DNA from 2 places in the Paenibacillus sp. SSG-1 genome. Region 2 is predicted to be linked to the other one. Evidence: a T-box and tRNA genes for the amino acid it is inferred to sense, from the RefSeq annotation. Region 2 holds a T-box; the other holds one or more tRNA genes.
The links. The T-box of region 2 lies ahead of tyrS (tyrosine--tRNA ligase). A T-box ahead of a tRNA ligase gene usually reads a tRNA of that ligase, here a tRNA-Tyr.
Positions count from the first base shown of each region.

Region 1 (7,413 bases), 3.2 Mb from region 2:
TCGTGAGACAGTTCGGTCCCTATCTGTCGTGGGCGTAGGAAATTTGAGAGGAGCTGTCCTTAGTACGAGAGGACCGGGATGGACGTACCGCTGGTGCACCAGTTGTTCCGCCAGGAGCATGGCTGGGTAGCTACGTACGGACGGGATAAGCGCTGAAAGCATCTAAGCGTGAAGCCCCCCTCAAGATGAGATTTCCCAGTATGTAAGACCCCTTGTAGACGACGAGGTAGATAGGTTGGAGGTGGAAGTGCAGCAATGCATGGAGCTGACCAATACTAATCGGTCGAGGGCTTATCCTAAAAGCTTTCTGAAAGAAAGCTTGCTACGGAAGCATATGCTTATTAATTCGCAGATTCGTTTCGTATCTAGTTTTCAAGTGATCAAACACTTGAATTAAATATTGTTCCCTGATAGCTCAGTTGGTAGAGCACTCGACTGTTAATCGAGTTGTCACAGGTTCGAGTCCTGTTCGGGGAGCCATTATGGAGAGGTGTCCGAGTTGGCCGAAGGAGCACGATTGGAAATCGTGTAGGCGCCAAAAGCGTCTCGAGGGTTCGAATCCCTCTCTCTCCGCCATTATAGTTTGGCCCGTTGGTCAAGGGGTTAAGACACCTCCCTTTCACGGAGGTAACATGGGTTCGAATCCCATACGGGTCACCACTTTTATTGCTTGCATCAGGGATGAGAATCCAAAAAGGGTTCGTCGGAGCGTTACTTCGATAGCATATGCATCGCAGTCTCGAACGAAGTGAGAGTATCCCATACAGGTCACCACTTTAATTATTAGCTTCAGGGATGAGAATCCAAAGAAAAAATGCTTGCCTTTTTAGTGGTTTATCTGCTAAGATATTAAAAGTGTTTCTTATGGAGGCTTAGCTCAGCTGGGAGAGCATCTGCCTTACAAGCAGAGGGTCGGGGGTTCGATCCCCTCAGCCTCCACCATGTATACTTTAAAGAAAATAAATATTTTTTAATGACGCGGGGTGGAGCAGTCCGGTAGCTCGTCGGGCTCATAACCCGAAGGTCGCAGGTTCAAATCCTGCCCCCGCAATTTATCTCCTTATTTATGGAGATACATAATTGGCCGTGGAACCGTGGTGTAGAGGCCTAACATGCCTGCCTGTCACGCAGGAGATCGCGGGTTCGAATCCCGTCGGTTCCGCCATTTATTTTCTTGAGAGTTTAGTTTGTTGCAATAATACTCTTGATAGAAACAAAATTAGGCTCGGTAGCTCAGTCGGTAGAGCAGAGGACTGAAAATCCTCGTGTCGGCGGTTCGATTCCGTCCCGAGCCACCATGAATTTAATAATAAGCATAAAAGCCGGTGTAGCTCAATTGGTAGAGCAACTGACTTGTAATCAGTAGGTTGGGGGTTCAAGTCCTCTCGCCGGCACCATATGGAGGCTTAGCGAAGTGGCCAAACGCAGCAGACTGTAAATCTGTTCTCGTACGAGTTCGGTGGTTCGAATCCATCAGCCTCCACCAGTTTTATTATAGGGGCATAGTTTAAAGGTAGAACAGCGGTCTCCAAAACCGTTAGTGTGGGTTCAATTCCTGCTGCCCCTGCCATTCGAAATACAGCTTCATATCTTTTATTATGGCGGTCGTGGCGAAGGGGTTAACGCACCGGATTGTGGCTCCGGCATTCGTGGGTTCAAGTCCCATCGATCGCCCCATAACTTATAATGACAATCTTGTTGGGGATTAGCCAAGCGGTAAGGCAACGGACTTTGACTCCGTCATGCATAGGTTCGAATCCTATATCCCCAGCCAGTTTAAGCGGACGTGGCTCAGCGGTAGAGCATCGCCTTGCCAAGGCGAGGGTCGCGGGTTCGATTCCCGTCGTCCGCTCCATTTGATTTCGGCGCCATAGCCAAGTGGTAAGGCACAGCTCTGCAAAAGCTTTATCCCCAGTTCGAATCTGGGTGGCGCCTCCATTAACTTCATATGCGCCCTTAGCTCAGCTGGATAGAGCGTTTGACTACGAATCAAAAGGTCAGGAGTTCGAATCTCTTAGGGCGCGCCATTTTTTTAACTGAATATGCCGGTGTGGCGGAATTGGCAGACGCGCGCGACTCAAAATCGTGAGGGAAACCGTGGGGGTTCGAGTCCCTTCACCGGCATCATAGAGAAAAGCCTTGGAAAATATCCAAGGCTTTTTCTTGTATAGACTAACATTGTACACCGAGCCATCGTTCGTCGTTCGTTAATCCCTCATCCTGCTGTACACTTGCACTTCTCCTTCTAATCAGCCACCTGATGATATCCCGCAGAAAGGCAGCCATATTAATTCGTATTGCGTTTATTTGTATGACTGTATGGTATTTAAAGATCCTCTGATCAATCCGTTCGTTATACCATTACTCCCTTTGAACGTTTTCCCCATCCTTGATTAAAGTTGATAAACCATTCCAGCCGGCTTTACCTGGGCTAAGCAGGCTCAATGTTTCTTTAGCTAAGTGCTAAATCCCTTGCTCAGAGCCTCCAACGACTCCCTATCCCAAGCATTGTATAAGTAAACTGCTCATTGAAGTTCCATAGCGTGTTGATCATGCCCTATAAACGGGCAATTGGAGCTGCCAGTGGAGGATGTGGCTGCCGCGTTACATGCAGAAAAGCTTGCTTCGTCTAAGGTCCGAGCCTTCCCCCGACTTAGGTCTAGGATTAAAAACCGTCTTGGGTCCGTTTTGGAAAACCCGGATTGAACCTAAAATAGAGTCATAAGGTTGATACAAACGAAAGGCGGTGACAATGCATGAGAACAAATAAAACTTCTGGTTGGGCGATCGTATTGATCGCAATCGGGGCACTGATGCTCCTGGGAGTATTCGCTCCATTATTCGGCAGGCTGATCGGATTGATCTTCCCGATCCTGATGATCGTGCTCGGCTATTATGGAATTCGCAGAGGTAAGGTGGTCATCGGTACGATTATCCTCGCATTCGGTGTCATGGGACTTCTGGCGAAGCTGTCCTGGATCATCGGACCGCTGCTGGGAATTGCCCTGGTAGTGTTCGGGATTATGCTGCTGAAAGGTAAGAAGTCGTCGAAGTGGATGTAACGGTAACAAAGAATTACCTTTAATAAATACAATCAAACGAATAGGCGATCACAGCTTATAAGGAGGGAGCAAAAACAGATGAGCGTATTTCGCAGGGTACGGGATATCACCGTAGCGACATTAAATGAACGTTTGGAACAAAGTCAGGACCCGGTACGGTTGATCGATCAGTTTTTGGCATCAACGCGTGACGATATTATGGAAGCCGAGAAGCTCGTTCAGCAGTACTCCGCTCACGTGAGACAGCTGAAGCAGCAAGTGGATCAGGCATCCAACATGAAGGAAAAGCGTGAGGAGCAGGCGCTGCTGGCTCTGAAGGCCGGCGAGGATCATCTAGCCAAGCTCGCACTGCAGGAAAAAATAATCTATGAAGAAAAGCTCGAGCAATACGGAGGACTGCTGGATACAACCCGCCAGTCGCTCACCGAGCTGGAAAATCAACTGAACGACCTGAAATTGGAGTACCAAACCGTGTACAGCAAACGTCAATACTACGCGGCACGGATGGAAACCCTCAGACTTCAGCAGCGGATGAATCAGCGCATGGAAGGTTTTGGCGGACAGGATGTTCCCAAGATGTTCAACCGTCTGGAAGACCGCATTTCCGATTGGGAATTTGAAGCACGCAGTCTGCGCGACCTGCGCCGCGGCGGTCAGGAACTGTTCGAGCAAGCCAGCGGAACGGTATCCAGCGTGCTGGAAAGGGAGCTGGCCCGCCTGAAGGAAAAGCTGAACAACAGCGGAAAGGAGTAACGTCATGAGCAAGCTATACCGATCGACCCGCGATAAAATGGTCACCGGTTTGTGCGGCGGTCTGTCCGATACCTTTGGCATCGATTCCACGCTGCTGCGGATCCTGTTTTTGATCAGTATCCCATTTACCGGCGGGACCACGCTGTTCATCTACTTTATCGCGGCTTTGGTCATCCCTAAAGAACCTACGACACCTTTTAATCCATATGGACCGGGACCGGGGGCAGCTGGGGGCGGATACTACGGCAATAGTATGGGGTCCGGCAGCTACTACGGCAACGGTCAGCAAGGCAACGGCGCTTATGGTGCCCAATCTTTTGACCCTAGAGCCAAATACAACGGTTCGCCTTACGGCGGAGGCAGACCGGGCGGATACAGCTCGTCCGCATCCGACCTGGACGCCATGATGGAAGATATCGAGAAGAAAGCCATGAAGAAAGAGCTTGAGGAATTGAAAAAAAAATTATCTAAGTACGAGAAGGGAGAAGTGTAAAACATGGGAGTATTTAAAAGAATTAAGGATATGACGAAAGCATCGGTGAACGAGGTATTGGATAAAGTTGAAGATCCGGTAATTATGCTGAACCAGTATCTGCGCGATATGGAGGCAGAAATCCATGACGCGGAAGTTACAGTAGCGAAGCAAATGGCCAATGAACGCCGCATGAAGCAGCGCGTGGAAGAAGCCGTGAAGATGGCCGGCCAACGTGAGGCACAAGCTGAACTGGCACTTCGTAACGGCCAGGAAGAAGTAGCGCGCAAGCTGCTCGAGGAAAAGATTTATTTTGACCAAAAACTGTCCGAGTACCAAGAACTGCACGCTCAATCCGAGGCACAAGCTAAAGAACTGGTACAGCAGCTCCATGACATGAAAGACGAGTTCTACAAAATGCGCAACAAGCGCAATGAGCTCGTAGCCCGTGCGCAAATGGCGAAAGCCAAAAAGCAAATGTCTCAAATCAGCAGCCTGCATACGATCGAAAGCGGCAGCGCGTCCCTTGGATTCCACCGCATGGAAGAAAAGATCATGCAAATGGAAGCTGAAGCCGATGTGATGCGTGCCCCTTACCGTCCGGAAACAACATCCGCTTTCACCAGCCCGGTCGATGCGGAGAAGCAGCTGAAGGTGGAAGAACAGCTCAGCGCGCTGAAAAGCAAGCTGAACCCGCCGGCTGCCGCTCCTTCCAAATCGAATAAAGAATAAGTATTCAATTTTGCGGACAATATGATATGCTAGGAAGAATGGAATAAGGGCGCGAGACCTCATTCACATCTTCCTGGATCCCGGTGAAGCCATAAGGAGTGTGCCCGTCACAATCCTATGGCTTTTCCGGTCTTACTTTTCCGATAAACCAAGACATCATAAGGAGGTGCGGCATGGAAAAAAGAAATCGCTTCATTGCGCTGATTCTCATCGGGATCGGCCTCCTCATGCTCTTCGGCAGGTGGGTCGGCTTTTTTACCATCGTCGCCCTCTTATTCATTCTTATGGGAATTTATACGATTCGCGGCGGAAAAGTGAAGAGGGGCTACCGTCTCGTTGCGGTGGGCGCCATCCTGCTGCTGATTGATCATTTGCTGATCGTGCTGGGGATTGCGCTAATCTCCCTGGGATGGTTTTTTGTAAAGGCAAGGAAAGTACAAAACCGGGACGGGTACCTGCAGAAGCAGGGATTTTCGGGTCATTACAATTGGGACCAGGTCCCTTGGGCTATGAGAAGCCAGAGCGTCTGGCATGTCATCAACGAAGCCGATCTGGATTTGTCGCTTGCGATCCCCGAGGAACACCGTACGGTGATGATGTTTCAAGGCATCATGGGGGATACGGACATCAAAATTCCGGAGTATTACGGGGTGGAGCTTGAAGTGTTCGTCCTGTTCGGTGCGATCGATTTCAGAGGGCACCGGGATAACGGTTTGATGAACCGTTTGAACTGGAAATCCCCTAATTATGAGACCAGCGAATACAAAGTTAAATTCCATATTTCCTACCTGGTAGGAGATGTTGATATTGATCTGTCATAGGAGGAGGGTTCCCTGATGAAAACCAGAAAACCGGCTAATATGGTCTCCCGGAGCATGGGCGAGGGGGCCCTTCTTTCTTTTGTTATGCTCCTGATCATTTTTTACGTACTTTATACATATGGTTATTTGGCCCCGTTTGATTCTTGGCAAAAAACGCTGCAGGCCGGTGCTACGCTGATCCTGGTTCCGATCGGTCTGGGAGCTATCTTCGGGTTCTATCAGAGCTACCGGGTAAAATTGAAGCTGGAACGGCTGCGGGAAACGCTGCTCTCCTGGGAAAAAGGGAACGTCGCCCGCTCCGTACCGGAGCTTGGCAGCGACGAGGTCGGGCGCCTTGGCGAGCAGCTTGGACGCATCAGCAAAAAGTGGGAGGAGCAGGTCAACTCCCTTCAGCGCTTATCCACGAATAATGCCCAGCTGGCCGAGCAGGCGCGGATATCGGCGATCGTAGAAGAGCGCCAGCGGCTGGCGCGGGAGCTGCATGATGCGGTATCCCAGCAGCTGTTTGCGATATCGATGACGGCGACGGCCGTGGGGAGGACGCTTGAGAAGGATTTTGACAAGGCCCAGCGCCAGGTGGCGCTCATCGAAGAAATGGCCGCCGTGGCCCAATCGGAAATGAGAGCGCTGCTGCTGCATCTCCGGCCGGTCTATCTGGAGGGCAAGCCGCTGGAGCAAGGCCTCGGTGAGCTGATCAAAGAGCTCAAAGTGAAGGTTCCGATGGAAATCGTGTTTGAAATGGACAAAGGCATCCACCTGGTAAAAGGAATCGAAAACCATCTGTTCCGCATCATCCAGGAGGCGATGTCTAACACGCTCCGGCATGCCAAAGCGGATAAGATGGAAATCCGGATTCACCAAAAGAAAGACATGGTCTGGGTCATGCTGCGTGACGACGGCCAGGGCTTTGAACTAAACGAGACAAAACAGGCCTCTTACGGCCTTTCCAATATGCAGGAACGCGTCAATGAAATCGGCGGATCGATCCAAATTATTACGGCGCCCGGTAAGGGAACGCGAATCGAAATTACCGTGCCGATTGTATCTGAAGACAAAGCAGGGAGTGAGGATCTTGGAAATGGAAACACCCATGATTAAAGTGCTGCTCGTCGATGACCACGAGATGGTACGGATCGGTCTGGCAGCCGTGCTGGGGACCGAGGACGGCATCGAAGTCGTCGGCGAAGCAGGCAGCGGGGAGGAAGGCATCCGCCTTGCCCGGGAATACAAACCCGACGTCGTCCTGATGGACCTGGTGATGGAGGGCATGGACGGGATTGAGGCGACGCGTCAGCTGCTGAAGCTGTACCCGGACTGCAAGGTGATCGTGCTGACAAGCTATTTGGACGACGAGAAAATGTACCCGGTTATCGAGGCCGGCGCATTCAGCTACCTGCTAAAGACGTCGCGCGCAAGCGAAATCGCCGACGCCATCCGCGCCGCGGCGCGCGGCCAATCGGTCTTGGAATCGCAGGTCGCCTCCAAAATGATGAACCGGTTCCGCCATCCGGAGGTGGAGGCCCCGGCGCACAAGGAGCTGACCGACCGCGAAATGGATGTGCTCCGCCTATTG
Region 1 is NZ_MBRK01000001.1:7,180,507-7,187,919, forward strand. Features, by position in the region: rRNA gene BCV73_RS32735 (23S ribosomal RNA) at 1-299, shown strand, start outside; tRNA gene BCV73_RS32740 (tRNA-Asn) at 405-480, shown strand; tRNA gene BCV73_RS32745 (tRNA-Ser) at 485-576, shown strand; tRNA gene BCV73_RS32750 (tRNA-Glu) at 586-660, shown strand; tRNA gene BCV73_RS32755 (tRNA-Val) at 867-942, shown strand; tRNA gene BCV73_RS32760 (tRNA-Met) at 978-1,051, shown strand; tRNA gene BCV73_RS32765 (tRNA-Asp) at 1,089-1,165, shown strand; tRNA gene BCV73_RS32770 (tRNA-Phe) at 1,223-1,298, shown strand; tRNA gene BCV73_RS32775 (tRNA-Thr) at 1,322-1,397, shown strand; tRNA gene BCV73_RS32780 (tRNA-Tyr) at 1,401-1,486, shown strand; tRNA gene BCV73_RS32785 (tRNA-Trp) at 1,497-1,570, shown strand; tRNA gene BCV73_RS32790 (tRNA-His) at 1,602-1,677, shown strand; tRNA gene BCV73_RS32795 (tRNA-Gln) at 1,700-1,774, shown strand; tRNA gene BCV73_RS32800 (tRNA-Gly) at 1,781-1,855, shown strand; tRNA gene BCV73_RS32805 (tRNA-Cys) at 1,865-1,938, shown strand; tRNA gene BCV73_RS32810 (tRNA-Arg) at 1,951-2,027, shown strand; tRNA gene BCV73_RS32815 (tRNA-Leu) at 2,045-2,124, shown strand; gene BCV73_RS32820 (LiaF transmembrane domain-containing protein) at 2,757-3,062, shown strand; gene BCV73_RS32825 (PspA/IM30 family protein) at 3,141-3,815, shown strand; gene BCV73_RS32830 (PspC domain-containing protein) at 3,820-4,308, shown strand; gene BCV73_RS32835 (PspA/IM30 family protein) at 4,312-5,019, shown strand; gene liaF (cell wall-active antibiotics response protein LiaF) at 5,193-5,840, shown strand; gene BCV73_RS32845 (sensor histidine kinase) at 5,856-6,938, shown strand; gene BCV73_RS32850 (response regulator transcription factor) at 6,919-7,413, shown strand, end outside.
Region 1: it has a tRNA-Tyr gene. The T-box ahead of tyrS (tyrosine--tRNA ligase) is inferred to sense a tRNA for this amino acid. The anticodon was not compared.

Region 2 (7,413 bases):
AATTGAGCCGTCGTCTGGGAATTTCCCTGAGCGGTACTGGTAAAGAATTGAAACGCCCTTTTCCTCCGGGACAACACGGTCCTAACCAACGGAGAAAAATGAGCAACTACGGTATGCAGCTTCAAGAAAAACAAAAATTGCGCCACATGTACGGTTTGGGTGAAAAGCAATTCCGCACGCTGTTCGACAGAGCGCAAAAAATGCAAGGTATTGCCGGTGAAAACTTCATGTTCTTGCTGGAAAGCCGTTTGGACAACCTTGTTTACCGTCTTGGTTTCGCTAACTCCCGTGCAGGAGCGCGCCAATTGGTCGCTCACGGTCACGTGACTGTTAACGGCAAGAAAGTAAACGTTGCTTCCTACCAAGTAAGCACAGGCGACGTGATCGGTCTTCGCGAAAGAAGCCGCAGCCTCTCTTCTATTAAAGAAGCGCTGGAAAACCGTACGCATCTGCCAGGCTACCTGGAGTACAACGATGGAGCTTTGGAAGGTAAATACATCCGTTTCCCAGAGCGCGCCGAGCTTTCCCAAGACATCGACGAAAGACAAATCGTCGAATTCTACAACCGTTAATATTTGCTGCAACCAAGCCTGGAACTTTATGTTCCGGGCTTTTTTGTTTGTTCTGGATGAAAAACAGGGCCGACTGGCAGCCCTGTGTATCGTGGTAGTATCCCCCCGGCCTCTCCCAGCCTTCTCACGGCTTCTTACATCTTCTATAGCAGCCGGAGCTTGGCAAATTTGCGTCTTCCCGCTTGAACGATATCGCCGTCCCGGACCGCGATCTCCGCATGGGGATCCTCGATTTTCACTTCATTCAGCTTGACCGATCCTTGCTGAATGCTCCTTCTGGCTTCACTGTTGGAAGAAGCAAATCCGATGAGGGTCAGCAGCCGGACCAGCCGGATGGCCCCTCCCTGCAGCTCGTTTTCGGGGATATCGCGCAGCTCGATATCTTCAGGAAGCGCACGCTGCTGAAAGACCGTGACGAAATGCTGCCGGGCCGCTTCGGCCGCCTCCTGCCCGTGGTACATCCGGACAAAGGCTGCCGCCAGGCTCATTTTGGCATCCCTTGGGTGGATACGGCCGCCTTCCAATCCTTCGCGCAGAATCCGAAGGTCTTCATTCGTTATATCCGTGGCCAGCTCGAAGTATTTCACCATCAGACCATCCGGCACCGACATCGTTTTGCCGAACATTTCGTTCGGTGCGTCATCGATTCCGATGTAATTGCCGAGGCTTTTGCTCATCTTCTGCACGCCATCCAGCCCTTCCAGCAGCGGAAGCGTGACCGCCACCTGCGGCTCTGCCCCGTATTCCTTCTGCAAGGTGCGGCCCATCATGAGATTAAACGTCTGATCCGTACCGCCGATCTCGATATCCGTCTCCAGCGCCACCGAATCCATGCCCTGCATCAGCGGGTAGAAAAACTCGTGAATGCTGATCGGGAGACCGCCGGCATACCGTTTGGAAAAATCGTCTCGCTCCAGCATCCGGGCCACCGTCACTTTGGAACCGAGCCCGATCACGTCGGCAAAGGTCATCGGTCCGAGCCATTCGGAGTTGTAGTATACCTTCGCTTTGTCCGGACTTAATATTTTGAACGCCTGAGCCTGGTACGTTTCCGCATTCCGCTTCACGTCCTCTTCCGTCAGCTGCCTGCGGGTTTCCGATTTCCCGGTCGGGTCGCCGATCCGGCCCGTGAAATCCCCGATGATCAGCTGCACCTCATGGCCCAGCTCCTGAAACTGCCGCAGCTTGTGCAGCACTACCGTGTGCCCCATATGAATGTCCGGAGCGGATGGATCAAGACCCAGCTTTACCTTGAGCGGCCGTCCTTGCACAACCGACCGGATCACCTTGCGTTCCAGCTCTTCGTTCGGCAGGATTTCGACCGTCCCCCTCCTGATGACAGCCAGTTGGCGTTCAACCTCTTCCTTCTGGGCCGGCATGAGTTGTTCCCAGTTCATCGTCATCAACCTCTCTCTGATCCGTTAGAATGTACAGCAAAAAGGCTCCTTCTCGTCCCAAGGGACGAGAAGGAGCCTGCTCGCGTTACCACCCTAATTAAAGCAGCCGTTTCGGGGACGATCCCCTTCCACCCACTGCTTTCACTTCATTACGATAACGGACTGCCAGGTCCGGTGCCAGACTACTTACGCTCCAGGTGACGCGCGTTCCTCCGGACGGCTCAAGACGGTAATTCAAAGGGAGAGGCTGCCGGTTTGCACCACCCACCGGCTCTCTGATCAGCCCAGGCTCCCTTCTACTGGAGTCTTTCTTTGCCTTTTGACGATATGTTCTTTTTGGATTAACCCTATTTATACCACACACCCGAAAAAAGTCAATGATTGCCATCCATTTGGCCACGATTCGATCTCTGCATTCAAAATACGCAATTTATGCTATAATAGTTCCGTCAAAAGGAGGATAGCCACGAATGGTTGAAGATAACAAACAAAAGCCGGAAGAGCAGACCGCTCCGAAAAAACGGTCCTACGGCCGCATCATCGGCCTTACCGCGATGTGGACGCTGGTCGTTATCGTTATGGGAGCGCTGTTCGCCGGCGGTACGGCAGCCGGGTACCTCACTTCCATCGTGAAGGATGATCCGGTCCGTTCCAGGGCATTGATTGACCAGAAGATGAGCGAGAACTCCATTACGGGATTCGCCTACTTCCGTGACGGCACCCCCATCGGACAGCTTCGGACCGATGAGGACAGACGCCCCGTGGAGTATAAGCAGATACCGCCCATCGTCATCGACGCCGTCGTATCGATTGAAGACAATAACTTTTTTACACATAAGGGTGTTGACATCAAGGGCACGCTCCGTGCCGTCAAACAGAAGCTTCTGCATGAATCCGTGCAGACCGGAGGAAGCACGCTCACCCAGCAACTGGCCAGACGCGTTTTCCTGAACCTGGACAAAACGGAAGACCGGAAATTCAAGGAAATTTTGCTCGCGCTCCGGCTGGAGCGGTTTATGACGAAAGAAGAAATTTTAACGGCATACTTAAACAAGGTTCCGTTCGGCAACGGATCCAGCGGCTACAATCTGTACGGTATTCAGGCCGCAGCCAAAGGCATTTTTAATATTAGTGATCTCAGTAAATTGAACGTCGCCGAGGCGGCTTATTTGGCCGGTCTTCCTCAGCTGCCTTCCAGATATTCGGCCTTCAACGGCAAAGGCGAGTTTAACGAAGCCAACTTTAAACGCGCCATCGACCGGCAGCATTTGGTGCTCCGGCGGATGCTTGAGGAGAACAAAATCACGGAGGCGCAGTACAAGGAAGCGCTCGCTTTCGACATCCGTAAGCAGCTGGCTCCCCATGTGGAGAAGGCATACGCCACCTTCCCTTATCTGATGATGGAAACGGAGCGCCAAGGCGCCCAAATCATCATGCAGCTGAATGAGCAGGCGGAAGGCAAGGTTCCCGGGGACGATGCGAAGCAGGACGGCGACCTGCTTGAAGAAGCCCGGCAGCAGCTCAGCACGGGCGGGTATCGGATCTATACCACCATTGATAAAAAGGTGTACAATACGATGCATAAAATCGCCGAGGATGACAGCAACTTCTCCCCTGACAGCAAAACCAAGGGGGCCGAGCAAACGGCGGCCATGATGATCAACAACAAGACCGGCGCCATTCTCGGCATGATCGAGGGCCGTGATTTTAACAAAGAACAGATGAACTATGCGACCCAGATGATCCGCCAGCCGGGATCGACGATGAAGCCGATTGCGGCTTACCTGCCGGCGATTGAGTCCGGCGCAATTCAACCGGCAAGCGTGGTTGACGATTCGCCGATCATTTTGCCGGACTGGCAAAAAGGGTATCATATTCCCAAAAACTCAACTTCGGGATATAAAGGATTGATGACGGCGCGCTCCGCACTCAACAATTCCGTGAATACGGTCGCGCTTAAACTATACAATAACGTTGTCGGAATCCAGAACGCCTGGAGCTTTGCCAAGAAGCTCGGGATCACGACCCTGCAACCGGATGATTATGGTGCAAAGACCGGCGTGCTGGGCGGCCTCGTTTACGGTGTGACGGTTGAAGAGCTGACCAATGCTTACAGCGCCATTGCGAACAACGGCCAGTTTAACGACGCCTACATGATCGAGAAAATCACCGACTCCAAAGGCAACATCGTGTATCAGCACGAAGCCAAGCCGGTGCAGGCTTTTTCCAAGCAGACGGCCTATCTGATGACCGACATGCTGCGGACCGTCATCACCGAAGGAACCGGCGATGTCGTCCGCAAAAATTACAAGCATTTTAAAAACGTGCCGATCGTCGGCAAAACGGGTACGACCCAGAATTACGGAGACGTCTGGTTTTTGGGCTATTCCCCTGACGTGACGCTTGGGGTCTGGGCAGGCTATAAGGAACAAAAGAACACCTTGACCACCAAGGCGGCGAAGAAACGCGCCCAGTCGATCTGGACCCTCGTGATGAACGAGGTGATCGACAGAGAACCGGAGCTGTTCAAGACTTCGAAGTTCGATAAACCGGACGGCATCGTAACCAAGACGGTGTCCGCCTACAGCGGCAAATTGCCGACATCGCTCACGGACCGGTTCGTGACCGACATTTTCAACAGCAAATACGTTCCGACGGAAAGCGACGACGGCATCGCCAAGGAGAAGTACATTACCTACAACGGCGTAAACTATATCCCGCAGGATGGTACGCCGGATGACATGCTCAAGGAGAAGGTCGTCGTCAAACGGGAAAAACCGATTTCCGAGCTGATCAAAGAGCTGGAGAACGCGTTTGCCAAAATGAAGGGCGGCCACAATGCGCTGTCTTACTACATCCCGAGGGATGCCAACAGCGACATGCCGACCAAGATCGATCCGCGCGTAGACGACGGCGCCGCACCGGCTGCCCCATCGAACGCTTCGATCTCGTGGAACGGCAGCAAGGCCGTCATCTCCTTCAGCCCTACCGGACAATCCGATGTCGTCGGCTACCGGCTGTACCGCTCGGATAACGGCGGCTCCTACCGGAGACAGGCCAGCCTTCTCGTGGGAGAAGGGTCATCCTTTACCAGCGCTGCGAGCGGCGGATCCAGCTTCTATGTCACGGCCGTGGACGTGGCCGGCAAGGAGTCCGCACCGAGCATGACCGTGGGCCTGGGAGGCGGATTGACCAACATTATCGGAGGCACGGACAATCCGGACGGGGAACAAGGACAAAACGACGGGCAGGACAATCCGGACGGCGGTGTGGCATCCGGAGAGACACCGGGAACGGAACAGGCGCCTCAGACGGCTCCAGCCGCCCCTAGCGGGCTTCAAATGGCTGCTACGGAGACCGGAATCCAATTCCAGTGGACCGCCGCAGGAGCCCAGGAAATGGTCACAGAGTACGATGTTTATTACAGTACGAATCCGAACGGTCCGTATGTTAAATTAGGCACCAGCACGGAGCCTGGCTTATCGTACACCACATCGACTCCAATCAAAGGTTACTTCTTCGTATCTGCGGTAAATAGTGCAGGCGAATCGCCAAAATCGCCGGGCGCCTACTTTGAGAAAAAGTAATGGACCTGGCAAGCAGATATAGCATCACAAGAGGCAATCCCGGTATGGGATTGCCTCTTGTATTGTATAGAGCGGTTTATCTTAAAAATCGGGATAACGAAAACAGCCGGCTGTCAGGGTATAACCCTGGGCAACCGGCTGTTCTTTATTCTGTTTACGGCGTTATCCCTTACCGTTAGCAAAGGTAACGCTAGATTCAGTGCTTAGTCTTCAATTGTGGACAAATCGCCTGTCGGAAGGTTTAACTCCCACGCCTTCAGCACGCGCCGCATAATTTTACCGGAACGCGTCTTCGGCAGTTTATCCTTGAACTCAATTTCGCGCGGTGCAGCATGGGCCGATAATCCCTCTTTGACGAAGCGGTAGATCTCGTCCTTAAGCTCCTGCGACTCGGTGTAACCTTCGCGAAGCGAGATAAACGCCTTGATGATTTCGCCTCTCGTCGCATCCGGCTTGCCGATGACGCCGGCTTCTGCAACCGCCGGGTGCTCGACAAGCTTGCTCTCGACTTCGAACGGTCCGATCCGCTCGCCGGACGAGTTGATGACATCGTCGATCCGGCCTTGGAACCAGAAATAACCTTCTTCGTCCATGTATGCCGAGTCCCCGGAAATATACCAGCCGGGAATTCTGAAATACTCCTGATACTTGGCCGGGTTTTTCCAAATCTGGTTCATCATCGACGGCCAAGGGGCCTTAATGGCCAGATTGCCCATCGTATATGGCGCCACTTCCTTGCCATTATCGTCCAGGATAGCGGCCTCGATCCCTGGAAGCGGGCGTCCCATCGAGCCAGGCTTGATGGCCATGGAAGGATAGTTACAGATCAGCTGCCCGCCCGTTTCGGTCATCCACCATGTATCGTGAATGCGCTGCCCGTATACCTTCTCGCCCCAGCGGACGACTTCAGGGTTCAGCGGCTCGCCAACGGACAGAACGTGGCGGAGGCTGCTGAGGTCAAACTGGGAGATCACATCGGCCCCGGCCCCCATCAGCATCCGGAAAGCGGTCGGAGCGCTGTACCACACCGTGACTTTGTATTTATCAATCGTTCCGTACCAATCCTGCGGGCTGAAGCGTCCGCCGCGGATGACATTGGTTACCCCGTTCAGCCATGGGGCAAAAATGCCGTACGATGTCCCTGTTACCCAGCCCGGGTCAGCCGTACACCAATAGGTATCGTCTTCCCGAAGATCAAGGACGATCCGCCCCGTATAGTAATGCTGAATCATCGCATTCTGAACGTGGTATACGCCCTTCGGCTTGCCGGTGGAGCCGGAAGTATAATGAATAATCAATCCGTCGCTGCGGTCCAGCCATTCGATCTGCAGGTCCGCAGGCGCTTCGTTCATTTCCTGCTTAAAATCAATAATGCTGTCGTCCGTCTGTACATTGTCGCCAACGACGAAAATATGCTTCAAGTCGGGAAGCTCATCCTTCTTGACGCGCCCAAGCAGCTGCGGCGTCGTAATCAGGGCGACGGCCCCGCTGTCTTCGAGCCGATCCTTGACGGCCGTCTCCATAAACGCTTCAAAGAGCGGTCCAACGACGGCTCCCACTTTCAAAATACCCATGAGGGAGAAATAAAGCTCCGGACTCCGCGGCATAAAAATAAACACCCGGTCTCCCTTACCGATACCGTATTTGCGCAGCACGTTACCGAATTTGTCGGACTGCTCCTTCATCTCCGCAAAGGTATATGACTCGTCACGGGAAGCATCGCTGTACAGGAGCGCCGTCTTCGATCCGCGTCCTTCCGCCACATGGCGGTCAATTGCCTCGTAAGCCATATTTACCTTGCCTGTGTCATACCAGGTGAAATGTTTCTCCACATCTTCCCATTGAAACTCGGAACGA
Region 2 is NZ_MBRK01000001.1:3,983,757-3,991,169, forward strand. Features, by position in the region: gene rpsD (30S ribosomal protein S4) at 1-572, shown strand, start outside; gene tyrS (tyrosine--tRNA ligase) at 716-1,969, opposite strand; T-box leader at 2,027-2,291, opposite strand; gene BCV73_RS18485 (transglycosylase domain-containing protein) at 2,440-5,556, shown strand; gene acsA (acetate--CoA ligase) at 5,760-7,413, opposite strand, start outside.